DNA from 3 places in the Bacillus sp. FSL H8-0534 genome. Region 1 is predicted to be linked to each of the others. Evidence: a T-box and tRNA genes for the amino acid it is inferred to sense, from the RefSeq annotation. Region 1 holds a T-box; the other regions hold tRNA genes.
The links. A T-box is a leader RNA that pairs with one kind of tRNA and senses whether it is charged. The one in region 1 lies ahead of thrS (threonine--tRNA ligase), so its partner is inferred to be a tRNA-Thr.

Region 1 (9,456 bases):
ATCGTTCAACTGATTGATGTGTTTTCAACATGATGCGCATTTTTCCATCCTTCAAACATTTTTAATCTGTCTACTAAACCAATTTTACCTTTCGAAGTTCCAGCTTGATAAAATTTCAATTTCATCCTCTAAAATGTCTAACTGATTTTCTAGACGAGCTTTGTTAAGCGAAACTTCATATACTTGATACCAACGATAATATTGTGTTAAAACTAAATGATTATTTTTAATATATCTATCGTAAATGCAAAAGATTTACTAGAATTACCGCCACATTTTAACGAAAATATACGCTAAGGAACTATCGGCTTTTTGTTATGTTTGGATTTTAAAAGACTAGTTTCTTGTCCGCGTCACATACGGATAAATCGGATCTCTTAATTCGAAGTCATACGTTTCTCCATTCACAATTCCTACCACCTTCTCACTGTCATATAAATCCAGTAAGAAACCGGCCATTTGTTCAGCTGTATGGAACTTTGGAACAATACCATCATATTCAAAATTATCAACATCATAGGAGCGTTTTGCAAATTCGGTCTCTGTTGCAGCAGGAGCCAAGACTTTTGCTTGCATGGCTGCCCCTTTTCCTTTCAATTCTTGTGCAAGCCCTTCTGTAAAGGCACTTACATAGAACTTTGTCGCGCAGTAGGTCACAGCATCGGCAACAATCAGATATCCTCCTCCTGAAGAAATATTGATGATTTGCGTTTCTTTAACATCTGCATAGTCACGCACATAAAGAGAGGACAACAAGGTTAAGGCTTCAATATTCAAATGAAGCATCGTCTCAATCTTATTTAAATTTTGTTCCCCAACGGAAGCAAAGTTTCCAAATCCAGCATTGTTGATCCAGGTCTCGATCTGATAGTCCTGAAGACTTTCGTAGAATGCATAAACATTTGTGGTAACAGATAAATCAACAGTTCGAATGACAACATCCAGGTCTGCGTTAACGTCAGCCACTTTTGATTTTAGCTTTTCCAATTCCTCCGTTCTGCGAGCTGCTATGATTAAGTTTTTTCCGCGAGCCGCAAAAGCAAGAGCCGTTTCATACCCAATTCCTGAACTGGCACCCGTAATAACTGTATATTTCATATAAATCCCTCCTGAATTTTATCCAATTGATTTTATTGTGAACGAACTATGAGTTGATTATAATGATTAGAGTTAACTCTAAGTCAAGAAAAAAATTAATCTGGAGGTTTCTTATGCACACCATTGGTGAAGTGGCTAAAATTTTAGGGATAAGTACACATACATTGCGGTATTACGAAAAGGAAAAAATTATAACTCCGGTTCGTGATGCCAGCGGAGACAGGCGATATAACGATTCACATATTAAATGGCTACAATTTGTTATCAAGTTAAAAGAAACACAAATGCCTATCGCGAAAATAAAGAAGTATGCTTCATTAGTTTTAGAAGGAGAACATACTACACTAGAGCGATTAAGCCTTTTAAAAGAACATAAAGACGCTATTAAGAAACAAATCAGAACATTAAAAGCTGCAGATGAGATGCTTGAATATAAAATTGCCGCTTATAAAGATTTCATCAGTAAACGAGATTAGATGCAGGCTCTATAAGGGTAATCACCACATCTCCATGGGGTAGAAGGAGCATCCATCGATTTTGGAGTAATCATCTGTCCAATAAATATAAAAATTGAGGGTTCTGTTGCAAAGTTTGAAAAAAGCATAAACAGGTTGGTAAATGAGGAACAATGTTTAGGAAGTAGCCAGTAATTGTTGAAGTTCATTGTACGTTGAAAAGACGGAGTCTCTTTGAAAACTTCGCATTTGTGTTTCTCCTTACTCTTTTTTTCTAGAGTGTGGTCTCATTTAGAAAACTTTGCAACAGAACCTGTTTCGGATATTGGGAATATTCCATTAGAAGCACATTGAAATAACTAAGCCTATGTGGAGCCTTAGTTTAAGGAGAAATAAGAGGTAAGTACATATTTAACATAACTAATATGTACTTACCTTTATTTTTTGAGGATTTTTAACTTTTAGGTCTTGATAATGAAAGTAAGCGTGTTTTTTCATTCTGCCAGTAAATTATCTCATTCATTATTACTTTGAAACTTGTTCTTTTGGCAAAACCATTCCTTTATATAGTTGCACCGTTATCCAGTAATATACAACATAAATAATAAGAAAAATTCCAATTGGCATCCACACTTTTACAAACGGATCAACTAAGAAGAGGCGGAACAAGTTAAGTCCTACTAAAATATGTGAAATACCAATGATAGCCGGGAAGATAAAGAGATATGAAATTTCTTTATAGATACTACGCGACAACATACTACGGCGTACTCCAATTTTTCGAAGCATTTCATAGCGACGTACATCACGAGAAGCTCCTGTTAAAATTTTAAACATAAGAGAGCTCGCCATCATAGCTAAGAATGCAACTCCAAGGAAGAACCCCATAAACATCGTACCGCTCATGAAACTATTCATAAATTGGTAAGTTGTCATTTTTGTATATAATTCTACTTTTCCGCCTTTTGCTTTTTCTACTAACTCTTTTTGTCGTTGATCAATATCTATTAACAACGGTTTATATTTTTGTAAGTCATCCACTTGCACTAGCGTGACACTATGTTCTGTTCCTTGAATGTTTTTATAATGGTCCTTATCTGCAATTCGAACAGGTTTCCCGTTGAATTGATTGTGTGTAACTTGAACTTCTCTTATGATTGCATCATTCCAATCACTTGGCATATGTGGAAGTTTACTTGCTGCCTCAGGTGCTTCCATAGATGTATAAAGAGGTTCCATTAATGGTTCTTTTACACGTTTACGTACAGGCTCTTTGACATTCTTTGTATCTTGATGATCAGAAATGAGTGGTGGCTTTGTAGTTAAATTTTCTCGTAAATAATAGACTGCTTCCCCGTCCACTTTATATTTATAAGTTCGTTGCTCTTCAATTTTCATTTGTTTTAATGCCGCTATATCTTTTTCATTCGGATCATGAATTGTCGCATCATAGACTCGAGAAAAATCCGTCATAATACCAACATTTTTTTGAAAAGCCATTCCAGCTGTCATCGCCCCTGCACCAAGTGCAATTAGCATCGCGACAGTCCCAAGTACCCGAGATAAACTATTTATTCGAAAACGAAGCTGAGCATATGTAAAACTATTTAAACCTGTTTCATTTCGTTTTTTGTTGCTTTTTAACTTTGTTACAAACAATGGTAACAATGAACTAAAAATAAAATATGTCCCTATCGTTGTAGCACCCGTTGCTAGTATAAATCCTATTTCACGTAACTTGTCTATATGCAGTATAGAATAGTATCCTGTTCCTAACAGTAACACTCCCATTACAGTAAAAATGATAACACGACGTTTACTCTTTTCTATTGTATCTTGTGTTTCATCTTCACGAAGTAGCTCAAGTTCAGTTTGACGCAATAACCGTATACTATTGATAAATCCAGTAATAATAAATAAGACCAAGAAGAATCCACATGTAACAAGAACTGCAGGTATATAAAATGGTGCATAGCCTTTCGCCGAAATTTCTAAACCATTCATTAAAAAATTCCCCGCTGCACTTGCTAGTAATATTCCTACAATAATCCCAATAATAATGCTGATAATTCCCATACCGAATGTTTCGATAAATAATAACTGAGCAACTTTTTTCTTCTTTGCACCGAGCATCATATACATACCAAGCTCTTTCCTGCGCAATGTAAGTAAAAAGGAATTCGCATATACGATATAAAAGACCGTAATGAAGGAAAGTAAGACAGCACCAACCCAAAATACAAGGCGAATACTATTAATCATACTATTATCTTTTGTAAATTGACTGTTAATCGCCATCGTTTGAAACATATAGAAAATACTGATACTAATGACAAGACCAACAAGCAAAACAAGATAGTCCTTTAACATTTTTTTCATACTATGACGTGATAATTTCAATAACATGATCTCGCCCCCTATTTGGATTCAGCCGCTGAGCCCATATGAGCAAGCACACCTAAAATATCTTGATAGAAATCCTCTCGTGTTCCTTGGCGTTTCAATTCTTTATAGAGTAGCCCATCTTGAATAAATAGAATCCGCTCACAATAACTTGCACTAAATGCATCATGCGTTACCATTAATATACTTACTCCATGATTTTCATGTAAGTCTTGCATCGCTTCTAATAAACTCTTCGCATTTTTGCTATCAAGTGCTCCTGTTGGTTCATCCGCTAATACAATGGCCGGATTATGTACTAAAGCTCGTGCTGCAGCTGTTCTTTGTTTTTGTCCACCAGAGACAGCTGATGGATATTTTGTTAAAATTTCAACAATATCTAATTTCTGTGCAACCTCATTTACTTTCCCGCTTATCTCACTTGAAGGCACTCCTTGTAGTGAAAGTGGCAAAGCAATATTCTCATAGATCGAGAGATTTTCAAGCAAATTAAAATCTTGAAAAATAAACCCCAGTTTTTGAGAACGGAAATCTGATAAAGCGTTCCCCTTCATTGAAGTAATATCTGTGCCTGCTATCGTCACACTTCCTCCTGTCGCATGATCAAGTGTACTAATTACATTTAGTAGTGTCGTTTTTCCAGATCCAGAAGGTCCCATAATCCCAACGAATTCCCCTTCTTGTATCGTAAGCGATACCCCTCTTAATGCTTTTGACTGGCTTTCATTTCTTTTGCCATATGTTTTCTCCACACTTTCTACTGTCACTACATTTGTTGCCATTCCTATCACTCCATCCCTTTTGTATATCATTACTTTGTCATACATTTCTTAGATTTCTCCTACATAAATTCTTAAGATTTTTTTAATTTTTCATTTTTTTATAACAAAATTGATAAAAAATCTTATATCCTTTACTTTCTTTTTTAATATTCTCACTTTTACTCACAATCTTCCTGCGATTTATCTTACATTCACCTTACATTTTTGTAAGGGGCAAAAATAACAACCTGAAATCCCCCACCTACACTTTGCTTAGAAGCGGGCGCTTCTAAATATATTAAGACAAACATAATTTAAAATAAGTAAAAATGGAGAGGAGAGCCGTCGACATATATTAAATCAGACCATGGTTATATCCTTTACAAGGAATCTAGTGGAATGAATATAGTTTTAGAGATTAAAAAGAAGAATGATGGATGGAAAGTAGAAAATAAACAGGTTAAAAATGATTTTTAACGACGAACAACTTCAAATAATTTCTTTATGATAGTAAAAAACACACTACTTACTTAAAGTAGTGTGTTTCAACCCGATTGATTTATGATTTATTACTTAGATCCTTTATTATAAACTTCCTTCCGTATACTTTCCATAAATGCAGATAGCGAAACCACTTCAGATTTTTCTTCACCATATTTACGCACATTTACAGATCCATTTTCCATTTCTTTATCCCCAATAACAAGAATGTATGGTATCTTTTGGAGCTGTGCCTCTCGTATTTTATACCCTAGCTTTTCACTACGAGCATCTCGTTCGGCTCGAAGGCCAACGCTCTTTAACTTTTCTTCAATTTCCTTTGTATATTGTTCATGTACTTGATTGGAAACAGGAATCACCTTTATTTGAACCGGAGCCAACCATGTTGGGAATGCCCCTCCGAAATGTTCAATTAGTATTCCTAGGAAACGATCAAAAGAGCCTAATACAGCACGGTGAATAACAACCGGTCTTCTTTTCTCATTTCTTTCATCAATATAATTCAAGTCAAATTTCTCTGGCATTTGGAAATCAAGCTGAACTGTTCCACATTGATGGCTTCTTTGTAAAGCATCTTTAATATGAAAATCAATTTTAGGTCCGTAAAATGCGCCATCTCCTTCGTTCACTCTATAGTTATAATTTAATGATTTCAGCACATTCTCGAGAGACGATTCAGCTTGGTTCCATAACTCATCATCACCCATTGAATCTTCAGGTCTTGTTGAAAGCTCCACTTCATATTCAAAACCGAATGTTCTATAGACATAGTCAATTTGTTTTAACACTGACTTTATTTCACTTTCTATTTGCTCAGGTGTCACAAATAAATGTGCATCATCCTGACAAAATGTACGAACTCTTAATAATCCATTTAATGCACCGCTGAATTCGTGGCGATGTACTTGACCAAATTCACACATTCGAATTGGTAAATCGCGATATGAATGTAGCTTATTTTTAAAGATAAGCATGTGTCCAGGGCAATTCATCGGTTTTAATGCAAAGCTTTTGTTGTCTACCTCTGAAAAATACATATTATCTTTATAATGATCCCAGTGCCCTGATTCTTCCCATAGCCCCTGATTCATCATAATGGGAGTACGCACTTCTTGGTAATCATAGTTTTGTTGTATTTCTCTTAAAAAAGACTCTAATTCATTTCGAACGATTTGTCCTTTCGGTAAATAAAAAGGCATTCCTGGTGCTTCTTCCGAGAACATAAATAATTCAAGTTCATTTCCTAACTTACGATGGTTTCTCTTTGCTGCTTCTTCTACAAAATGCAAATAGCTTTCTAATTCTTTTTGAGAAGAAAACGCAACGCCATATATACGCTGAAGCACTTGATTATTACTATCCCCGCGCCAATATGCACCGGAAACGTGAGTTAATTGAAATGCTTTCAGGTAGCCAGTTGACGGTAAATGTGGACCACGACATAAATCAACAAATTCTCCTTGTTTATAAATCGTTACAATCTCATTTTCAGGGATTGCTTCTAAAAGCTCCAACTTTAGGTGATCATTTACATCTTTGAAAAGCTTTTCTGCTTCTTTTCGAGTGATTTCAACTCGCTCTATTTTCAAATTTTCATTCACAATATTCTTCATTTCTTTTTCAAGTTTAGGTAAGTCTTCAACACCTATACTACTTGGAAGATCCATATCATAATAAAAACCATTTTCTATAACAGGTCCTACGCCAAGTTTTACATCACCGTATATTCTCTTTACAGCCTGCGCTAATATATGTGCAGAAGTATGTCTTGCAACTTCTATTCCTTCCTCTGAATCCATAGTTATAATTTGAATTTTGGCATCCTGTTCGATATTTCGACGTAAGTCAAATAATTGATCATTCACCTTTCCGGCTACTGCTTTCTTTTTTAAACTTGAACTAATTGAGGCTGCAATCTCTTCTAGAGTAATTCCTTTTACATAGTCTTTGGCACTACCATCTGGAAAAATAATGTTAATCATCTGTTCTCTCATTTTAATCGCTCCATTTCATAAATAAAAAAGCACACTCATCCCTAATAATAGGGACGAGCGTGCTTTTACCCGTGGTTCCACCCAGATTCCCATCATACTAAACATACAATGGCTTCTTTTGCGGTAACGTCGCTTACACGGCACTAGATACTTTTATTTTCCCCAGTGCAGCTCTAAGGTGGTAAGTTATTTCACTGCGTTAGGAAGTTCTCAGCACTCCTTCCCTCTCTGTATAACCGTTAAAAATAACTCGTGTCCTTTTCTTCGCTTATTATGAATTTAAAAATAAAAAAGCATACTCATCCCTAATAATAGGGACGAATATGCTTATATTCGTGGTTCCACCCAGATTCCCATCATATTAAACATACAATGGCTTCTTTTGCGGTAACGTCGCTTACACGGCACTAGATACTTTTATTTCCCCAGTGCAGCTCTAAGGTGGTAAGTTATTTCACTGCGTTAGGAAGTTCTCAGCGTTCCTTCCTTCTCTGTACAACCGTTAAAAATAACTCGTGTCCTTTTCTTTGCTTTTAATAACACATCCATTAATTGTTATTTACTATACCCTATTCATTTTATTTTTGCAAGTGTCAAAAAATATTTTTTGTTCAATAAAAAAAGGGAAACCAAAAACAATTTTCATGTTTTTTGATTTCCCCTATCTTTTTTACCAATCTTGTGGTTCGTAGTTTAAGTCTGCAAATAATCTTTTTTTCTCTTTCTTCGTTAAATCTCTCCACTGCCCAACTGGTAAATTATTCAACTGGATATTCATAATTCGCGTACGTTTTAATGTGTATACTTGATAACCTAAAGCTTCACACATACGACGAATTTGGCGATTTAATCCTTGTGTTAAAATAATTTGGAATTCATATTTTGATAACTGTGTTATTTCACAAGGAAGTGTTTTTGTTCCTAAAATTTTAACACCCGCTGCCATTTCTTTTAAAAATTCAGGCGTAATCGGTTTATCTACTGAAACAATATATTCTTTTTCATGTTTATTTTCAGCACGTAAAATTTCATTAATAATATCGCCATCATTCGTTAACAAAATTAAACCGTCTGAATCTTTATCAAGACGTCCAACGTGATTAATTCGTAAAGGATGATTCACTAAATCGATAATGTTACCTTTAACTGCCTTTTCACTTGTACATGTAATACCTACTGGTTTATTTAAAGCGATATACACATGGTCTCGAGCAATTCGAAGCTGCTCTCCATTTACTCGCACGTCATCACCTGGTTGTACTTGGTCACCTATTTTTGCAACCTTTCCGTTAATAATTACTCTTCTTTCATTAATTAACTTATCTGCTCCGCGTCTAGATGCTTTTCCAGATTCACTAATAAATTTATTTATACGCAAGTTAGGCACATCCTTTTTTCTAAAAATTTCAAGCTCACACTGCTTCTACCGTACAATAACAAAAGGGTAAGCCTCCTAATATAACTTAAATATATTAACACGAAAGGGTATCTGACGTCTTCTATAATTTTCATGTTTAAAAGAAAAGAGTTCGTCTTATTGAACTACATACCAATAATACATTCGCTGCATGCCTTCTACTTTTAAACTAATAATTCATACAACTATAACTACTAAAATCATTCATCCTAGATATACACCATTTATTCACTTTTTTTATAATTAATATACAGACCATTCTTTTATACACGCAACTTGCTTTCCATTTATATTTTCAACATACTTTTTTACATTAGCTAACTTATATAGCTCTGGGAAAATTTCTTTCGCATAACGTTGATGTGCCATTTCATCTTGCCAATAAGATAGAACTACATAACGATTTGAGTTTGTAATCGATCTTCCTACAACGCCACCTAACATTCCTTCTACATGTTCCATCCCTTTATTCCAAATCGTTTCTTGTACATGTAAAAAATGTTGCTCATTTCCACTCTTCACATCACAAATTGCGATTCTTACAAATGAACCTTTAGCAATTGCATCCATAAAAGGAATACTTGTTATGTCATATAACGTTTGAAATTTCTCTATTTCACATGAAACATATGTATCCTCTTGATTACTATTTAAAAAAATTGTATCGTGTACTCCATTCATGAATGCTTGATACGTACTCATACTTTCCCAAACAGAAAATACACAAGCTTCATCTTCATCCCAGCCTCCGAATTGTCCATAAAATCCCTCTAGATTTTGTAAACCTCTCCATTTCTCTTGTGCCTCTGAAAACAAACCCTTTTTCT
Region 2 (9,456 bases), 1.9 Mb from region 1:
GTGAGGCACTCGCAAAGCCTATTTTATCTATTCCAATTGTTTTACTATATGCTATAACATCTTGCTTTAATTGCTCAAAATTCATGCTTTGCCTCCTTCTACGATGAATACATATCCTCATCAAACAAGTAATCACCTACTGATGGTTAGCAATCCACTTCGTAATCATAGTCCTTAATTCTATTTTCGCATAAAATCTTCATTTCCAAACATTAAAAAACGCAATGCCTCGTTTATCTTAGAAACGAAACACTGCGTTGATCACAATTTATTATGAGAATATGAAATAATATCTGGAGCGGGTGAAGAGAATCGAACTCTCGACCAGAGCTTGGAAGGCTCTTGTTTTACCACTAAACTACACCCGCAAATATGAAAAAACATAAGATATTGAAATAACTTATGTAAAATAGTATAGCATGTAATAAAAGCCCAAGCAAGAATTTTATCGAAAAAAGTCGAAAAGTGATGAATAATCATCACTTTTTCAATTCTTTATCGATTGCCTTTTTCATACTATCATAATCAGGATTTGAAAGATTCCCATTTACATATATTGAAGGAGCACCTTGTACTTTTAATTTTTGTGCACGATCGGAATCCTTACGTACTTTGTCTTGGGTTTCTTTGCTATGTAAATCTTTTTTAAACTGTTCTATATTAACTTTCGGAAGTTTTTCCTTCACTGTATTAAGAAGCAGTTCTTCTGTAATCCATTCTTCAGTATCTTTCTTCTGAATTTGATAAATTTCATCATAGAATGTCCAGAAAGATTCTGGGTCTTGTTTATAAATCGCCTCACCAGCCGCTGCACCTAAATTAGAATCTTTTCCAATAAACGGAAAATTAATGAAATAAAACTGAACTTTCCCTTTATTAATATACTCCTCTTTTAAACGAGGTAATACTGTCGTATCCCAAGTTCGACAAGCTGGACATTTAAAATCCCCAAATTCAACAACCTTAACGGGTGCATCTTCCTTACCTAAAGATTGCTGCGTGGAATAAGCAAACATTTCATTCCCTTTATCTTTTTTGTCATTTATGATACTGTACGCAACTGTTCCAATTACAATTAACACTGCAATAGAAAAAACAATACCAAGAGCCATGATTTTATTTGATGATTTCATATACATTCCTCTTTAAATTCATATTCTGTATACATTGTTGTACACATTACACATGATATCAATACTTTTATACATCATGCAATGAACACGCTCACATAATTTTCAAAAATACAACAAATGTGTCAATATTGTGTCTCTTCTTTGGCAGTCTTATTCAAAAAAAAGTGAAGTTCCCCTATGGAACTTCACTTTTAACTTACCGCTTTTTCACGAGCTACTTTTTGCAATGAATGCTGAGTTGGAATGTCATGACGAATTACTAATTTTTCACTAATTGCTTGCACATATTCATCATGACTAATATATCCTTCTCGTTCCATTAATTTCAAAACGACATTTCGTCTTTCTACTGCTTTGTCATAATTTTGAGCAGGGGAATAATAAGCAGGAGCTTTCACAACAGCAGCCATCATTGCACTCTCACTTAATGTTAATTGATTTACCGTTTTGCCAAAGTATAGCTTGGATGCTTTTTCAATCCCCCATGCACCTTCTCCGTAATAAATATTGCTTACATATAATTTTAAAATCTCATCTTTAGTAAATGTTCGCTCAATTTTTTTTGTATAAAAAACTTCCTTCCATTTACGAGAAAATGTACGTTCATTAGATAAAAAAGCATTTTTGGAAAGCTGCTGTGTAATTGTACTTCCACCTTGTACAACACCACCAGCTTTTATATTTTCAATAGAAGCTCGGACAATTGCTATATAGTCTAAGCCGTTATGGTGATAAAACCTTTTATCTTCTGTCGCAATAAATGCGTGAGCCAGAGATTCTGGTACCTCTAATTTAGCAGGTACATGTAGCTTACTAATATCACTTCTTTCAATCATTACATTTCCGATAAATAATAATGTACAACTCAGTAGTAATAATAAAATAATAGCTTTATAAAGAAACTTTGTAATTGGATTGAATGAAACTTTTTGATGATAGTTGACTCTAGACAGTACTCGTTCTTTCATTATGCACACCTCTTTTCCTTACACCATATATAATCCTTACATTAAGAATACCGTTTTTTAAAACAATCTCCAATCGATTTCTCTTACACCTACCTTACAATGTTGTAAGTTATAGAATACATATTCTAGCAGAAAAAATGGTAAGCTTCTATATACATCGAAATTAAAAAACAACATCCCCCCCCTTCTTTTTAGATGGAAGAGAGAATCTGGCCATGTATAGAATCGGTCAGTGCCTTTTTTGGCCCCATACCACGTGAAAACAAAGGGAGCAAATGAGTGGAGATCCTCTTTTGTTTTCATAGCCACGACTTATATGTCGGAAAATCAAAATGGATATATATATTCAGATGAATTGCTTTAAAATCACATATCCATCCTTCTTCTATTATATCACCTGGCATATTTTTAGTTTTAGTTAGTTCCCTCCTAACATTTTTTCTACAGTATTTCTAAAAAATTAATATAACAGTCCAATTGGAACAATATAGATATAATACCAAACGAACGTTCTTATAATCAATATGTATTTACTATGTATACTTTTTATCTTATTACTTTACCTAATTTCACCGATTAAACATCATACTAGACATTTTTACTTACACAATATAAGCAAAAAAGGACGATTGATTTGATGATATCTCAAATCACTTGCCCTTTTGAAATTAATAATAGATGAAATAATCTATTATCTCCCTATCAAATCATAAGGATCTATTTTCCATGTTTCATATGGAATGAAATTCTTTGCTTTTATGGCATCAAGTGTTCTCGACTTCATATGTGGGCGTGTTATATATTTTATGTAAGCAGAAACAGCAACAATATGCTTAGGGGTTGTATATTCCATCATCCAGCTTCCAAAGAATATTAGTTTTATTTTAAAATCAATATAATTTAATTTCCAACAAGCATTTCGAGAATCCTTTTTAATCTACAAACAATCCAAAAAAAGAGGCCTTTTGTTCTAAATAACAAAAGGTCTCTTTTTTAGATATTATTCACCCAAATCAACATTGTGATAAACTTGTTGAACATCTTCTAAATCTTCTAATGCATCAATCATTTTTTCAAATTGCACTTGTGCATCTTCTGGAAGTGTTAAATCATTTTGTGCAAGCATTGTTAGCTCAGCAACTGTAAATTCAGTAATACCAGCATCCTTAAGCGCTGCTTGTACCGAATGGAACTGATCAGGTTCAGCATAAACGATAACCGCTTCCTCTTCTTCTAGAATATCACGCGCGTCTACATCTGCTTCCATTAAAATTTCAAGCACTTCATCTGCTGTTTTTCCTTCAAGCCCAATAACAGCAGTTGCATCAAACATATATGCTACGGATCCATTTACGCCCATATTACCACTATTTTTACTAAACGCAGCTCGTACATCCGCTGCAGTACGATTCACGTTATTTGTAAGTGTATCTACAATTACCATAGATCCATTTGGTCCGAATCCTTCATAACGAAGCTCGTCGTAATTTTCTTCAGAACCACCTTTTGCTTTTTCAATCGCACGATCAATGATTGTTCTTGGTACATTGTATGTTTTTGCACGTTCTAATACGACTCTCAACGTTTGATTTGATTCTGGATCTGGCTCACCTTGTTTTGCAGCCACATAAATCTCACGTCCAAATTTCGCATATATACGGCTTGTATTTGCATCTTTTGATGCTTTTTTGTCTTTAATATTATTCCATTTACGGCCCATACTGTTCCACTCTCTTTCACGTTTAAATCTACATAAAAATATTAATATGAAATACAATGTTTATTCAACACTTTTTCAAAATAAATACAAAAAGTTCATTATTGATTCGCATTACTGACATAATATAAATCAATATAATTTCGTTCATTCACCAAATTATATTATACCTTAAATTCATAATTCATTACGAATTTAACACTCAAATAACATGATTTTACAGTGTAAATACAAAAAGCCTCCTAAAATGGAAGCCTACTTTTACAACCCATTATTTTGGTTCTGAAAGGTCTCCAGATTTCGTTAATGATCTAGCAATTCCATCTCCAAATTTATTTAATACAAAGTGTGTTTCCTCATAATGCGCATGATTTGGTTCATCGAACTCTCGGACTCACTGCCGATTAAAATGCACGGTTTTAATGCGTGGTGCGAACGGTGAGAATTGCTCGTAGTGTTAACTTTTGTTCAGCTAGTACCGATAACGGAATGACTGATACTATAAGAGTTTTTCTTTGTGTTTATAGCAATACGTAAATAAGACCGCCTCTTTTACAAGAACGGTCGTACAAAAAACATTTGCTGGAGGTTGCTACAAATAGCTTAAGATATCTTCTTTAGTTATTGTGGACAAGAATTTTTACGTTTATTCGCAAAAACAGCAGGCAACTGATTAAGTCCCCCGCTACGTTCTTGCACGACACGGAAGAGAGAGCGCCCCGTTTTGAAAGAGTGAAGCCGAAGGAAAATCGGCTTGCAGATAGTATACGCAATACAAAAAAAGATTATTCAAAGAGGAGGAATTAGAATAATCTTTTTATCCTCCTTCCTTATTCTGAAATTAGCGTCCGGTCCACATATCCTGTACAATTCCGTTTTGGAATAATTCATATGGAAAATAACAATACCCTTCATCTCCCCATTCTGTCCCCCAGCTGTTTCGAATAATCACAACTTTTTTATCATCATCATACCCAACAGCACATACAGCATGTCCTGCTGGTTGTCCATCTTCTATAATTACATCATCAGTCCCTGAGATAGGTACGATTCCAGTTTTTCTTACCTCATCAGAATGATAAAAGGCATTTGTAACTAGAAAACCAAGAACTACTGGAAGTCCATGCGCCAGTGCAGATTTTAATCGTGGTAAATCTTGCACACGACTATATTGCCCAATCCGATAAAGTAATGCATCATTATCCGATTTCGAGGATGGTGTATCACGAAAATGCTCTATTTGGTAAGGGTAATCTTTCTCAGGACAGACTCCCAGCTTTTCAAGTACACTCATCCCATCTCGCAAAATAGCTCCATTATCATTTTGAATGTCTCCCTCTATTTTTCGTTCATGATAATACAGATATAAGCGCGATAATAGAACAAATGGGCGTCCCGATTGTTTTAAGAGATACTCACGTAATCCGGATACAATAGCGTTTGCTGTACAAGAACCAAGTTGACCTTGATCTACAACATCTGACATTCGCTCTCGAAGATCCACTTGAGTTGGAAGATCCTCCTCATTACTAAAAAGATAACTTTGAAACATTCTATCTCGTAAATCGATAGGGTCTTTCCTCACATTTAGGTATTTAACAATATCATTATTACTAGTAAGGCTAAGAATTGATTCTTTTGAATTCATATTTAAACATTCGTCCTTTCCTTATAGACAAAGTCATTCAATATATATCCTTAACATATACATTGGAAAATATGTATTCTATAACAGAGAGTCTTGGTTATACTTTGACTTCCTCGTATAAAAAAAACGAGTAAAGCCAACGAGAATGGTGGTCACTTACTATAATTAAACGCGGGGCTCCGTAGGATTTTCTACTTTATTACGCATATATAAAATGACGTTTTCTTTACTATGTTCCTCTGTGACGTTATACAACTTTAAATTTATACTGTCGATACCTTGCTCACGTAAATGGTTTAGGCAGATACTTCCTTACGATAAAGCCCAATCGTATGAGGCCTTAAATTACGTAACTCACAATTCTTCGTAAAAATACTTAGCGCATCCTCAAACGTTTCTACGTACGACTTTTTACTTTTGTGAACAACAAGATAATTCGCGATCATTTAACACGTTCCTTCGTCTTACCACAACTACACCTCCACACTCAGCGTAAACGATTTGCTCGCACGCTTCGAGTTAATATAGTCATCTAAGAATTCAACGTCTATAAACGCAAAAAAAGCACTCCTTACCGCAGTAAGAAGCGCTTAATATGTACGATATAATCAATCCGAAGACAAATAAAAAAGACGATTACTCGTCTTTTTGATACCGATGGTCGGGGTCGAACCGACACTCCCGAAGGAACACGATTTTGAGTCGTGCGCGTCTGCCAATTCCGCCACATCGGCATAATGAGAAAGGCGGCAACCGGATTCGAACCGGTGGTAAAGGTTTTGCAGACCTCTGCCTTACCACTTGGCTATGCCGCCATATTAAATTACTTTGGAGCGGAAGACGGGATTCGAACCCGCGACCCCAACCTTGGCAAGGTTGTATTCTACCACTGAACTACTTCCGCAAAAATGGCTGGGCTAGCTGGATTCGAACCAGCGCATGACGGAGTCAAAGTCCGTTGCCTTACCGCTTGGCTATAGCCCACCGAAGTTTTAATTCATTATATGCAAGTATTAACTACTTTATTTACAAATATTAAAAAATAAAAATGGGGCGACTGATGGGAATCGAACCCACGAATGCCGGAGCCACAATCCGGTGCGTTAACCACTTCGCCACAACCGCCATGTTGTGTTTTGGCAGGGGTAGTAGGAATTGAACCCACACTGGAGGTTTTGGAGACCTCTGTTCTACCTTTAAACTATACCCCTATATAAAATGTAAATGGTGGAGGGGGGCAGATTCGAACTGCCGAACCCGAAGGAGCGGATTTACAGTCCGCCGCGTTTAGCCACTTCGCTACCCCTCCGAAACTTACATGGTGCCGGCTAGAGGACTTGAACCCCCAACCTACTGATTACAAGTCAGTTGCTCTACCAATTGAGCTAAGCCGGCATATTTAGTTAAAATGGTGGCTCGGGACGGAATCGAACCGCCGACACGAGGATTTTCAGTCCTCTGCTCTACCGACTGAGCTACCGAGCCAGAAATAAATGGCGGTCCCGACCGGGGTCGAACCGGCGATCTCCTGCGTGACAGGCAGGCATGTTAACCACTACACCACGGGACCATTTGGTTGCGGGGACAGGATTTGAACCTGCGACCTTCGGGTTATGAGCCCGACGAGCTACCGAACTGCTCCACCCCGCGACAATACTATTCATATGTTATATATGGTGGAGGATGACGGGATCGAACCGCCGACCCCCTGCTTGTAAGGCAGGTGCTCTCCCAGCTGAGCTAATCCTCCAAAAGTGGTGACCCGTACGGGATTCGAACCCGTGTTACCGCCGTGAAAGGGCGGTGTCTTAACCACTTGACCAACGGGCCAAAAATATTATGGCGGAGAGCAAGGGATTCGAACCCTTGATACGCTTGTGACGTATACACGATTTCCAATCGTGCTCCTTCGGCCAACTCGGACAGCTCTCCAATCATGGCTCCGCAGGTAGGAATCGAACCTACGACCGATCGGTTAACAGCCGATAGCTCTACCGCTGAGCTACTGCGGAATGATATTAGCCTGGCAACGTCCTACTCTCACAGGGGCAAGGCCCCAACTACCATCGGCGCTAGAGAGCTTAACTTCCGTGTTCGGTATGGGAACGGGTGTGACCTCTCTGCCATCATTACCAGACTATATTCACTTGAGACAAACACTATTATACTTAATTGATTAAAAAAGTCAATAAGTTTTTTTATGTTCTCTCAAAACTAGATAACATTTGCTTCATATTATATGGTTAAGTCCTCGATCTATTAGTATTCGTCAGCTCCACATGTCACCATGCTTCCACCTCGAACCTATCAACCTGATCATCTTTCAGGGATCTTACTAGCTTACGCTATGGGAAATCTCATCTTGAGGGGGGCTTCATGCTTAGATGCTTTCAGCACTTATCCCTTCCGCACATAGCTACCCAGCTATGCCCTTGGCAGAACAACTGGTACACCAGCGGTGCGTCCATCCCGGTCCTCTCGTACTAAGGACAGCTCCTCTCAAATTTCCTACGCCCACGACGGATAGGGACCGAACTGTCTCACGACGTTCTGAACCCAGCTCGCGTACCGCTTTAATGGGCGAACAGCCCAACCCTTGGGACCGACTACAGCCCCAGGATGCGATGAGCCGACATCGAGGTGCCAAACCTCCCCGTCGATGTGGACTCTTGGGGGAGATAAGCCTGTTATCCCCGGGGTAGCTTTTATCCGTTGAGCGATGGCCCTTCCATGCGGAACCACCGGATCACTAAGCCCGACTTTCGTCCCTGCTCGACTTGTAGGTCTCGCAGTCAAGCTCCCTTATGCCTTTGCACTCTACGAATGATTTCCAACCATTCTGAGGGAACCTTTGGGCGCCTCCGTTACACTTTAGGAGGCGACCGCCCCAGTCAAACTGCCCACCTGACACTGTCTCCCGGGTCGATAAGACCCGTAGGTTAGAATTTCAATACAGTCAGGGCGGTATCCCACCAGCGCCTCCACCGAAGCTAGCGCTCCGGCTTCAAAGGCTCCCGCCTATCCTGTACAAACTGTACCAAAATTCAATATCAGGCTACAGTAAAGCTCCACGGGGTCTTTCCGTCCTGTCGCGGGTAACCTGCATCTTCACAGGTACTATAATTTCACCGAGTCTCTGGTTGAGACAGTGCCCAAATCGTTACACCTTTCGTGCGGGTCGGAACTTACCCGACAAGGAATTTCGCTACCTTAGGACCGTTATAGTTACGGCCGCCGTTTACTGGGGCTTCAGTTCAGAGCTTCGCTTACGCTAACCCCTCTCCTTAACCTTCCAGCACCGGGCAGGTGTCAGCCCCTATACTTCGCCTTACGGCTTCGCAGAGACCTGTGTTTTTGCTAAACAGTCGCTTGGGCCTATTCACTGCGGCTTTCCGTTAAGAAAGCACCCCTTCTCCCGAAGTTACGGGGTCATTTTGCCGAGTTCCTTAACCAGAGTTCTCTCGCACACCTTAGGATTCTCTCCTCGCCTACCTGTGTCGGTTTGCGGTACAGGCACCTTTTATCTCGCTAGAAGCTTTTCTTGGCAGCGGGGAATCAAAGACTTCGCTCCATAAGGAGCTTCCCCATCACAGCTCAGCCTTCACGATAAGCGGATTTGCCTACTTATCAGCCTAACTGCTTGGACGTGCACAACCAATCGCACGCTTCTTCTATCCTTCTGCGTCCCTCCATTGCTCAAACGATAAAGAGGTGGTACAGGAATATCAACCTGTTGTCCATCGCCTACGCCTGTCGGCCTCGGCTTAGGTCCTGACTAACCCTGAGCGGACGAGCCTTCCTCAGGAAACCTTAGGCATTCGGTGGACGGGATTCTCACCCGTCTTTCGCTACTCATACCGGCATTCTCACTTCTAAGCGCTCCACCAGTCCTTACGGTCTGACTTCACTGCCCTTAGAACGCTCCCCTACCACTGATACCATAGGTATCAATTCGCAGCTTCGGTGGTGTATTTAGCCCCGGTACATTTT
Region 3 (9,456 bases), 2.3 Mb from region 1:
TTATTGGTTTTATTTTAGGATGGGACAAGTACGCTAAATTTTTTCAAAATTTCGACGGTAAAGAGATTCTAATGATTTCTTTTTGGTTACTTGGCGTTGGTTTTATTTTTAGCGTAATTAGTCAAATGGGCTTTTTTGCGTATTTAACAGTTCATCGTTTTGGACTAGGAATGTTCCGATCGTCTGCTCTTTGGAACGCAGTTCAGCTCTTTTTCATTGCATTTGTACTTTTTGATTTTGTTTATTTAAGATCGGTACTCGTTGCAAATGGAGATGTTTCGTTTGGGAATAATATTCTTGTAGCAGGAATGTTGTTTTTATTTGGAGCACTTGTAGCCTATATAAAGAGTAAAGAGACGAATAAAAAAGCGTTTATACCGGCTTTATTCTTTATGGTCGTCGTAACAATCCTTGAATGGGTACCGGCGCTTCGGATTAATGATACTGATTGGTTATATTTGATGGTTATACCACTTTTATTGTGTAATGCATATCAGTTACTCATATTACATCGTTTAATAGGACAAAGAAGTAAGTCAGTTAGTTAACAATATACGAGTGAAAAAGGATACAGCACCTTTCGTATGGGGTGCTGTATCCTTTTTAGTATGGGGGATTTTTATCCTGCTATTTGCGGACAGTAACACTTCCACCTCAAAATTCAGCGGAATTAAAGAGGTTAGGTGCAAGATGAACGGTCCATAAAAGCCCGATTGGTGAGGGCTAATAATCAGCGGGGAGAATTCCCACTGATTAAATTTTCACTTTATGTCATTACTTCTTGCGCTTGTGTTAGAAATAAGCTGTGATACAGATACTTGCTCATAGCCATCGCTTTTTAATTTCTGCAGGAGCAGCGGTAGAGATTTATTTGTTTGAAGTGCCGAATCGGAAGCGTGTAATAAAACGATGTCTCCACCTCGTAGATTGTTAGCAACTGTTGATACAATTTTATTTACACCAGGGTTTTTCCAGTCGTTTGAATTATTACTCCAGTGTACAACAGTATATCCAAGAGACTCTGCTACTTTGAGAACTGTTTTATTAAATTCCCCACTAGGAGGCCGCAAGAGCTTGACTTGTTTTATGCCAAGCTTTGTAAACACATCTTGCGAACGTAAAAGGTCTCTTCGCATTTCGTTCGCCTCCAAAGAAGTATAAGATGTATAGTTATATCCCATACTGCCAATTTCGTGACCATCCTGTATAATCCGTTCGACAATATCGGGGTGTCTTTCTGCCCATGCTGCAGAAAGGAAGAAAGTCGCATTTTTAATTTCTCTTTCTTTTAAAGTATCAAGAATAGGAACTGCTTTTTTATCTCCCCAGCTAATATCGAATGTTAACGCAACTTGTTTTTTTGCGGTATCGCCTTTGTAAATGACTTTTGGACCAGTTGCAGTTGAAAAAGCCGATTGATGAGAATATGTCTTAAAAAAAAGAAGCCATGCTGTAAACAAGGACAGTATAATAATTAAACTAATGTGCTTAAATTTACGTTTACTTGTTATAAAAAAGAAAAACATAATACTCCGCCCCTTTGTCCAATCCTTTTCAGTTACTTATATGCTCAAAAAGTTGAAAAGAGAACTGAACGATTAATATCGTAGGAAATGGATATAATGGACAATATAGTATGAATTGTAATTTTGGTGGTGATGCATTCGTCATTAGAGTTGATGAATATATTACGTTATTTTATATATATGTTTTGATTTTCTAACATATAAGTCGCTGCTAGGAAGAACAAAGGGTGATTTGCACTCGTTTCTCTCTTTGTTTTAATTTGGCATAGGGCGCGGAAAGAGGGTCTGATCGCTCCTATGCATGACCGGATGTTCTCTCCCACCCTAAAGATTAGAGTTTATGTGGGTTTTTTAATTTGTATTTATATAGGCATATGAGTAATTGTTGAGGTGATAGTTTGCTTGGGATTATGATTACAAAAGAAGAACAGAAAGAAATAGAATATGTATTGAAGAGAGAGCTGGATGAGCTTTTATTTGATTTTGCAGACGAGCGAATACATGATGTCGTAAAAAAGACAATGGAAGAACGATATAAAATTCTCTTTTGTTTATTTAGAAGAGTAGCAAATGCAGAAGAATGCATCCGTTATGTAAGAAAAAGAATTTTTTATTAAAAAGTGTTGACTCAAGTAGTTAATATATGATAAATTAATAACCGTCGCTGATGCAGAACAGCAGAAAGCGAAAAAAGAAATTAAAAAACTTAGTTGACATCGAAAAACGAAGATGTTAACATAAGGAAGTCGCAAATGAGCGGCAAACAAGTTCTTTGAAAACTGAACGAAACAAACAACGTGAAACGTCAATTTTTATTTTAGATGCTAGACAAACTAACTTTATTGGAGAGTTTGATCCTGGCTCAGGATGAACGCTGGCGGCGTGCCTAATACATGCAAGTCGAGCGAATGGATTAAGAGCTTGCTCTTATGAAGTTAGCGGCGGACGGGTGAGTAACACGTGGGTAACCTGCCCATAAGACTGGGATAACTCCGGGAAACCGGGGCTAATACCGGATAACATTTTGCACCGCATGGTGCGAAATTCAAAGGCGGCTTCGGCTGTCACTTATGGATGGACCCGCGTCGCATTAGCTAGTTGGTGAGGTAACGGCTCACCAAGGCAACGATGCGTAGCCGACCTGAGAGGGTGATCGGCCACACTGGGACTGAGACACGGCCCAGACTCCTACGGGAGGCAGCAGTAGGGAATCTTCCGCAATGGACGAAAGTCTGACGGAGCAACGCCGCGTGAGTGATGAAGGCTTTCGGGTCGTAAAACTCTGTTGTTAGGGAAGAACAAGTGCTAGTTGAATAAGCTGGCACCTTGACGGTACCTAACCAGAAAGCCACGGCTAACTACGTGCCAGCAGCCGCGGTAATACGTAGGTGGCAAGCGTTATCCGGAATTATTGGGCGTAAAGCGCGCGCAGGTGGTTTCTTAAGTCTGATGTGAAAGCCCACGGCTCAACCGTGGAGGGTCATTGGAAACTGGGAGACTTGAGTGCAGAAGAGGAAAGTGGAATTCCATGTGTAGCGGTGAAATGCGTAGAGATATGGAGGAACACCAGTGGCGAAGGCGACTTTCTGGTCTGTAACTGACACTGAGGCGCGAAAGCGTGGGGAGCAAACAGGATTAGATACCCTGGTAGTCCACGCCGTAAACGATGAGTGCTAAGTGTTAGAGGGTTTCCGCCCTTTAGTGCTGAAGTTAACGCATTAAGCACTCCGCCTGGGGAGTACGGCCGCAAGGCTGAAACTCAAAGGAATTGACGGGGGCCCGCACAAGCGGTGGAGCATGTGGTTTAATTCGAAGCAACGCGAAGAACCTTACCAGGTCTTGACATCCTCTGACAACCCTAGAGATAGGGCTTCCCCTTCGGGGGCAGAGTGACAGGTGGTGCATGGTTGTCGTCAGCTCGTGTCGTGAGATGTTGGGTTAAGTCCCGCAACGAGCGCAACCCTTGATCTTAGTTGCCATCATTAAGTTGGGCACTCTAAGGTGACTGCCGGTGACAAACCGGAGGAAGGTGGGGATGACGTCAAATCATCATGCCCCTTATGACCTGGGCTACACACGTGCTACAATGGACGGTACAAAGAGCTGCAAGACCGCGAGGTGGAGCTAATCTCATAAAACCGTTCTCAGTTCGGATTGTAGGCTGCAACTCGCCTACATGAAGCTGGAATCGCTAGTAATCGCGGATCAGCATGCCGCGGTGAATACGTTCCCGGGCCTTGTACACACCGCCCGTCACACCACGAGAGTTTGTAACACCCGAAGTCGGTGGGGTAACCTTTTTGGAGCCAGCCGCCTAAGGTGGGACAGATGATTGGGGTGAAGTCGTAACAAGGTAGCCGTATCGGAAGGTGCGGCTGGATCACCTCCTTTCTATGGAGAATTGATGAACGCTGTTCATCAATATAAGTTTCCGTGTTTCGTTTTGTTCAGTTTTGAGAGAACTATCTCTCAGAAATAAATGTATGTTCTTTGAAAACTAGATAACAGTGTAGCTCATATTTTTTAATTTTAGTTTGGTTAAGTTAGAAAGGGCGCACGGTGGATGCCTTGACACTAGGAGTCGATGAAGGACGGGACTAACGCCGATATGCTTCGGGGAGCTGTAAGTAAGCTTTGATCCGAAGATTTCCGAATGGGGAAACCCACCATACGTAATGGTATGGTATCCTTACCTGAATACATAGGGTAAGGAAGACAGACCCAGGGAACTGAAACATCTAAGTACCTGGAGGAAGAGAAAGCAAATGCGATTTCCTGAGTAGCGGCGAGCGAAACGGAATCTAGCCCAAACCAAGAGGCTTGCCTCTTGGGGTTGTAGGACATTCTATACGGAGTTACAAAGGAACGAGGTAGACGAAGCAGCCTGGAAAGGCTCGTCATAGAGGGTAACAACCCCGTAGTCGAAACTTCGTTCTCTCTTGAATGTATCCTGAGTACGGCGGAACACGTGAAATTCCGTCGGAATCTGGGAGGACCATCTCCCAAGGCTAAATACTACCTAGTGATCGATAGTGAACCAGTACCGTGAGGGAAAGGTGAAAAGCACCCCGGAAGGGGAGTGAAAGAGATCCTGAAACCGTGTGCCTACAAATAGTCAGAGCCCGTTAATGGGTGATGGCGTGCCTTTTGTAGAATGAACCGGCGAGTTACGATCCCGTGCGAGGTTAAGCTGAAGAGGCGGAGCCGTAGCGAAAGCGAGTCTGAATAGGGCGTTTAGTACGTGGTCGTAGACCCGAAACCAGGTGATCTACCCATGTCCAGGGTGAAGTTCAGGTAACACTGAATGGAGGCCCGAACCCACGCACGTTGAAAAGTGCGGGGATGAGGTGTGGGTAGCGGAGAAATTCCAATCGAACCTGGAGATAGCTGGTTCTCCCCGAAATAGCTTTAGGGCTAGCCTTAAGTGTAAGAGTCTTGGAGGTAGAGCACTGATTGAACTAGGGGTCCTCATCGGATTACCGAATTCAGTCAAACTCCGAATGCCAATGACTTATCCTTAGGAGTCAGACTGCGAGTGATAAGATCCGTAGTCAAGAGGGAAACAGCCCAGATCGCCAGCTAAGGTCCCAAAGTGTGTATTAAGTGGAAAAGGATGTGGAGTTGCTTAGACAACTAGGATGTTGGCTTAGAAGCAGCCACCATTTAAAGAGTGCGTAATAGCTCACTAGTCGAGTGACTCTGCGCCGAAAATGTACCGGGGCTAAATACACCACCGAAGCTGCGAATTGATACCTATGGTATCAGTGGTAGGGGAGCGTTCTAAGGGCAGTGAAGTCAGACCGTAAGGACTGGTGGAGCGCTTAGAAGTGAGAATGCCGGTATGAGTAGCGAAAGACGGGTGAGAATCCCGTCCACCGAATGCCTAAGGTTTCCTGAGGAAGGCTCGTCCGCTCAGGGTTAGTCAGGACCTAAGCCGAGGCCGACAGGCGTAGGCGATGGACAACAGGTTGATATTCCTGTACCACCTCTTTATCGTTTGAGCAATGGAGGGACGCAGAAGGATAGAAGAAGCGTGCGATTGGTTGTGCACGTCCAAGCAGTTAGGCTGATAAGTAGGCAAATCCGCTTATCGTGAAGGCTGAGCTGTGATGGGGAAGCTCCTTATGGAGCGAAGTCTTTGATTCCCCGCTGCCAAGAAAAGCTTCTAGCGAGATAAAAGGTGCCTGTACCGCAAACCGACACAGGTAGGCGAGGAGAGAATCCTAAGGTGTGCGAGAGAACTCTGGTTAAGGAACTCGGCAAAATGACCCCGTAACTTCGGGAGAAGGGGTGCTTTCTTAACGGAAAGCCGCAGTGAATAGGCCCAAGCGACTGTTTAGCAAAAACACAGGTCTCTGCGAAGCCGTAAGGCGAAGTATAGGGGCTGACACCTGCCCGGTGCTGGAAGGTTAAGGAGAGGGGTTAGCGTAAGCGAAGCTCTGAACTGAAGCCCCAGTAAACGGCGGCCGTAACTATAACGGTCCTAAGGTAGCGAAATTCCTTGTCGGGTAAGTTCCGACCCGCACGAAAGGTGTAACGATTTGGGCACTGTCTCAACCAGAGACTCGGTGAAATTATAGTACCTGTGAAGATGCAGGTTACCCGCGACAGGACGGAAAGACCCCGTGGAGCTTTACTGTAGCCTGATATTGAATTTTGGTACAGTTTGTACAGGATAGGCGGGAGCCTTTGAAGCCGGAGCGCTAGCTTCGGTGGAGGCGCTGGTGGGATACCGCCCTGACTGTATTGAAATTCTAACCTACGGGTCTTATCGACCCGGGAGACAGTGTCAGGTGGGCAGTTTGACTGGGGCGGTCGCCTCCTAAAGTGTAACGGAGGCGCCCAAAGGTTCCCTCAGAATGGTTGGAAATCATTCGTAGAGTGCAAAGGCATAAGGGAGCTTGACTGCGAGACCTACAAGTCGAGCAGGGACGAAAGTCGGGCTTAGTGATCCGGTGGTTCCGCATGGAAGGGCCATCGCTCAACGGATAAAAGCTACCCCGGGGATAACAGGCTTATCTCCCCCAAGAGTCCACATCGACGGGGAGGTTTGGCACCTCGATGTCGGCTCATCGCATCCTGGGGCTGTAGTCGGTCCCAAGGGTTGGGCTGTTCGCCCATTAAAGCGGTACGCGAGCTGGGTTCAGAACGTCGTGAGACAGTTCGGTCCCTATCCGTCGTGGGCGTAGGAAATTTGAGAGGAGCTGTCCTTAGTACGAGAGGACCGGGATGGACGCACCGCTGGTGTACCAGTTGTTCTGCCAAGGGCATAGCTGGGTAGCTATGTGCGGAAGGGATAAGTGCTGAAAGCATCTAAGCATGAAGCCCCCCTCAAGATGAGATTTCCCATAGCGTAAGCTAGTAAGATCCCTGAAAGATGATCAGGTTGATAGGTTCGAGGTGGAAGCATGGTGACATGTGGAGCTGACGAATACTAATAGATCGAGGACTTAACCATATAATATGAAGCAAATGTTATCTAGTTTTGAGAGAACATAAAAAAACTTGTTGACATTTTAAATGAATCAAGTATAATAATGATTGTCTCAAATGAAATAAGTCTGGTAATGATGGCAGAGAGGTCACACCCGTTCCCATACCGAACACGGAAGTTAAGCTCTCTAGCGCCGATGGTAGTTGGGACCTTGTCCCTGTGAGAGTAGGACGTTGCCAGGCAATATTATTCCGCAGTAGCTCAGTGGTAGAGCTATCGGCTGTTAACCGATCGGTCGTAGGTTCGAGTCCTACCTGCGGAGCCATTATGCTTCCATAGCTCAGCTGGTAGAGCACTTCCATGGTAAGGAAGAGGTCACCGGTTCAAGCCCGGTTGGAAGCTTGGGAACAGTTTTAATTTTTTTTGGCCCGTTGGTCAAGTGGTTAAGACACCGCCCTTTCACGGCGGTAACACGGGTTCGAATCCCGTACGGGTCACCACTTTTGGAGGATTAGCTCAGCTGGGAGAGCACCTGCCTTACAAGCAGGGGGTCGGCGGTTCGATCCCGTCATCCTCCACCATATATTTTATAATGTCGGAGGGGTAGCGAAGTGGCTAAACGCGGCGGACTGTAAATCCGCTCCTTCGGGTTCGGCAGTTCGAATCTGCCCCCCTCCACCATTTTCAAAAAAACAACCTGAAAAGGTTTATTTTTTTGAAAAGACAACCATACTAGTAAATATTAATGGGCTATAGCCAAGCGGTAAGGCAACGGACTTTGACTCCGTCATGCGCTGGTTCGAATCCAGCTAGCCCAGCCATTTACGAGCCATTAGCTCAGTTGGTAGAGCATCTGACTTTTAATCAGAGGGTCGAAGGTTCGAGTCCTTCATGGCTCACCATTTTCGCGGAAGTAGTTCAGTGGTAGAATACAACCTTGCCAAGGTTGGGGTCGCGGGTTCGAATCCCGTCTTCCGCTTTTTTACTTCGGGGCCTTAGCTCAGCTGGGAGAGCGCCTGCCTTGCACGCAGGAGGTCAGCGGTTCGATCCCGCTAGGCTCCATTATAAATTAGAAAAAACCTTACATCTTTTGATGTAAGGTTTTTTGTCTATCTTGCTTAATAAGGATGAGTTTCCATTCATTTCGTTTACAATAGAAAGATAGAGTGAAATATACCATTTGAATTGAAGTGTGTTGGAATAAGGGGAATGGAGGGATCGGTGTTGAAAATTGTTATTGCATCTGATTCATATAAAGAAAGCTTACGAGCGATAGAGGTATGTAAGGCTATTGAAAAAGGATTTACTAAAATTTTTCCTGAAGCTGAGTATGTAAAAGTCCCGATTGGAGATGGAGGAGAAGGTACAGTCCAGTCCCTTGTTGATGCTACAGGGGGAAAGATTATTCCACTTCATGTAACAGGTCCACTTGGTGAGCGTGTAGAAGCATTTTACGGCATTTCTCAAGACAAAAGAACAGCGTTTATTGAAATGGCAGCAGCATCAGGATTACAGCATGTTTCAGTTAAAAAGCGAAATCCTCTTATTACAACAACAAAAGGAACGGGAGAGCTTATATTAGATGCACTGGATAAAGGCGTACAGCACATCATTTTAGGTCTTGGCGGAAGTGCTACGAACGATGGGGGTGCCGGAATGCTCTCTGCCTTAGGTGTAAAATTTTTAGAGAAAGATGGACGAGTAATAGAACCTGTCGGTGGAAATTTACATTCTATTGATTCTTTAGATTTATTGAAGTTGGATTCTCGTTTAGCACATGTAAAACTAGAAGCGGCGTGTGATGTAGATAATCCTTTGACAGGACAAAAAGGAGCATCTTTTGTATTTGCAAAACAAAAGGGAGCAAGTGCAGAAATGATTGCACAGTTAGATGATAACTTAAAGCGTTATGCCCATGTATTAAAAAAATATTTACATATTGATGTGGAAGAGATTGCAGGTGCAGGAGCTGCGGGGGGATTAGGCGCTGCTGTTGCTGCTGTACTACAAGGGGAATTAAGAAAAGGAATTGAAATTGTATTAGATTATACAAATTTTGATGAACATATAAAAGAAGCGGATCTAGTTCTTACAGGTGAAGGAAGGATAGATGTACAAACAGCTTATGGAAAAGCTCCAGTTGGAATTGCTAGACGGGCAAAGAAACTTCATATACCCGTTATAGCTATTGGGGGTTCCGTGCTCCCTAATCACATTTCAGTTTATAAAGAAGGAATAGATGCTGTGTTTGCTGCCACATCAAGTCCAATGACATTAGAGGAAGCATATATAACAGCAAAGGAAAATATTGAAATGTCCGCACGAAATATCGCATCTGTATGGAAAATAGCATCAGAAAGACGTCTCTAATATAGGAGGCGTTTTTTTACTTTCAATTATTTATGAATACATGTGTAATGAGGTTTCCTGGGAGGCGTTTCGTTTTATACATAAAATAGCTTTAGGATATTGGTTTCTACGTAGATATGGGTGAAT

Region 2: it has a tRNA-Thr gene. The T-box ahead of thrS (threonine--tRNA ligase) is inferred to sense a tRNA for this amino acid. The anticodon was not compared.
Region 3: it has a tRNA-Thr gene. The T-box ahead of thrS (threonine--tRNA ligase) is inferred to sense a tRNA for this amino acid. The anticodon was not compared.

The regions. Positions count from the first base shown of each region.
Region 1 is NZ_JBBOUC010000001.1:671,732-681,187, forward strand. It holds gene MHH71_RS03715 (SDR family NAD(P)-dependent oxidoreductase) at 337-1,098, opposite strand; gene MHH71_RS03720 (MerR family transcriptional regulator) at 1,212-1,574, shown strand; partial or broken gene MHH71_RS30525 (IS6 family transposase) at 1,731-1,805, opposite strand; gene MHH71_RS03725 (ABC transporter permease) at 2,079-3,959, opposite strand; gene MHH71_RS03730 (ABC transporter ATP-binding protein) at 3,971-4,738, opposite strand; gene thrS (threonine--tRNA ligase) at 5,287-7,212, opposite strand; T-box leader at 7,259-7,486, opposite strand; T-box leader at 7,523-7,749, opposite strand; gene rluF (23S rRNA pseudouridine(2604) synthase RluF) at 7,883-8,590, opposite strand; gene MHH71_RS03745 (DUF4937 domain-containing protein) at 8,873-9,456, opposite strand, start outside.
Region 2 is NZ_JBBOUC010000001.1:2,573,354-2,582,809, forward strand. It holds gene queG (tRNA epoxyqueuosine(34) reductase QueG) at 1-85, opposite strand, end outside; tRNA gene MHH71_RS13180 (tRNA-Gly) at 295-368, opposite strand; gene MHH71_RS13185 (DsbA family protein) at 480-1,133, opposite strand; gene MHH71_RS13190 (transglycosylase domain-containing protein) at 1,325-2,101, opposite strand; gene MHH71_RS13195 (YebC/PmpR family DNA-binding transcriptional regulator) at 3,102-3,821, opposite strand; gene MHH71_RS13200 (C1 family peptidase) at 4,660-5,466, opposite strand; tRNA gene MHH71_RS13205 (tRNA-Leu) at 6,119-6,200, opposite strand; tRNA gene MHH71_RS13210 (tRNA-Cys) at 6,211-6,281, opposite strand; tRNA gene MHH71_RS13215 (tRNA-Gly) at 6,296-6,370, opposite strand; tRNA gene MHH71_RS13220 (tRNA-Gln) at 6,376-6,450, opposite strand; tRNA gene MHH71_RS13225 (tRNA-His) at 6,516-6,591, opposite strand; tRNA gene MHH71_RS13230 (tRNA-Trp) at 6,604-6,677, opposite strand; tRNA gene MHH71_RS13235 (tRNA-Tyr) at 6,692-6,775, opposite strand; tRNA gene MHH71_RS13240 (tRNA-Thr) at 6,786-6,861, opposite strand; tRNA gene MHH71_RS13245 (tRNA-Phe) at 6,876-6,951, opposite strand; tRNA gene MHH71_RS13250 (tRNA-Asp) at 6,961-7,036, opposite strand; tRNA gene MHH71_RS13255 (tRNA-Met) at 7,040-7,116, opposite strand; tRNA gene MHH71_RS13260 (tRNA-Val) at 7,141-7,216, opposite strand; tRNA gene MHH71_RS13265 (tRNA-Glu) at 7,222-7,296, opposite strand; tRNA gene MHH71_RS13270 (tRNA-Ser) at 7,307-7,398, opposite strand; tRNA gene MHH71_RS13275 (tRNA-Asn) at 7,404-7,478, opposite strand; rRNA gene rrf (5S ribosomal RNA) at 7,488-7,603, opposite strand; rRNA gene MHH71_RS13285 (23S ribosomal RNA) at 7,706-9,456, opposite strand, start outside.
Region 3 is NZ_JBBOUC010000001.1:2,961,251-2,970,706, reverse strand. It holds gene MHH71_RS15150 (KinB-signaling pathway activation protein) at 1-548, shown strand, start outside; gene pdaB (polysaccharide deacetylase family sporulation protein PdaB) at 762-1,526, opposite strand; gene MHH71_RS15140 (hypothetical protein) at 1,925-2,143, shown strand; rRNA gene MHH71_RS15135 (16S ribosomal RNA) at 2,366-3,917, shown strand; rRNA gene MHH71_RS15130 (23S ribosomal RNA) at 4,063-6,984, shown strand; rRNA gene rrf (5S ribosomal RNA) at 7,087-7,202, shown strand; tRNA gene MHH71_RS15120 (tRNA-Asn) at 7,211-7,285, shown strand; tRNA gene MHH71_RS15115 (tRNA-Thr) at 7,290-7,362, shown strand; tRNA gene MHH71_RS15110 (tRNA-Glu) at 7,386-7,460, shown strand; tRNA gene MHH71_RS15105 (tRNA-Val) at 7,466-7,541, shown strand; tRNA gene MHH71_RS15100 (tRNA-Tyr) at 7,558-7,641, shown strand; tRNA gene MHH71_RS15095 (tRNA-Gln) at 7,707-7,781, shown strand; tRNA gene MHH71_RS15090 (tRNA-Lys) at 7,787-7,862, shown strand; tRNA gene MHH71_RS15085 (tRNA-Gly) at 7,868-7,939, shown strand; tRNA gene MHH71_RS15080 (tRNA-Ala) at 7,950-8,022, shown strand; gene MHH71_RS15075 (glycerate kinase) at 8,185-9,330, shown strand.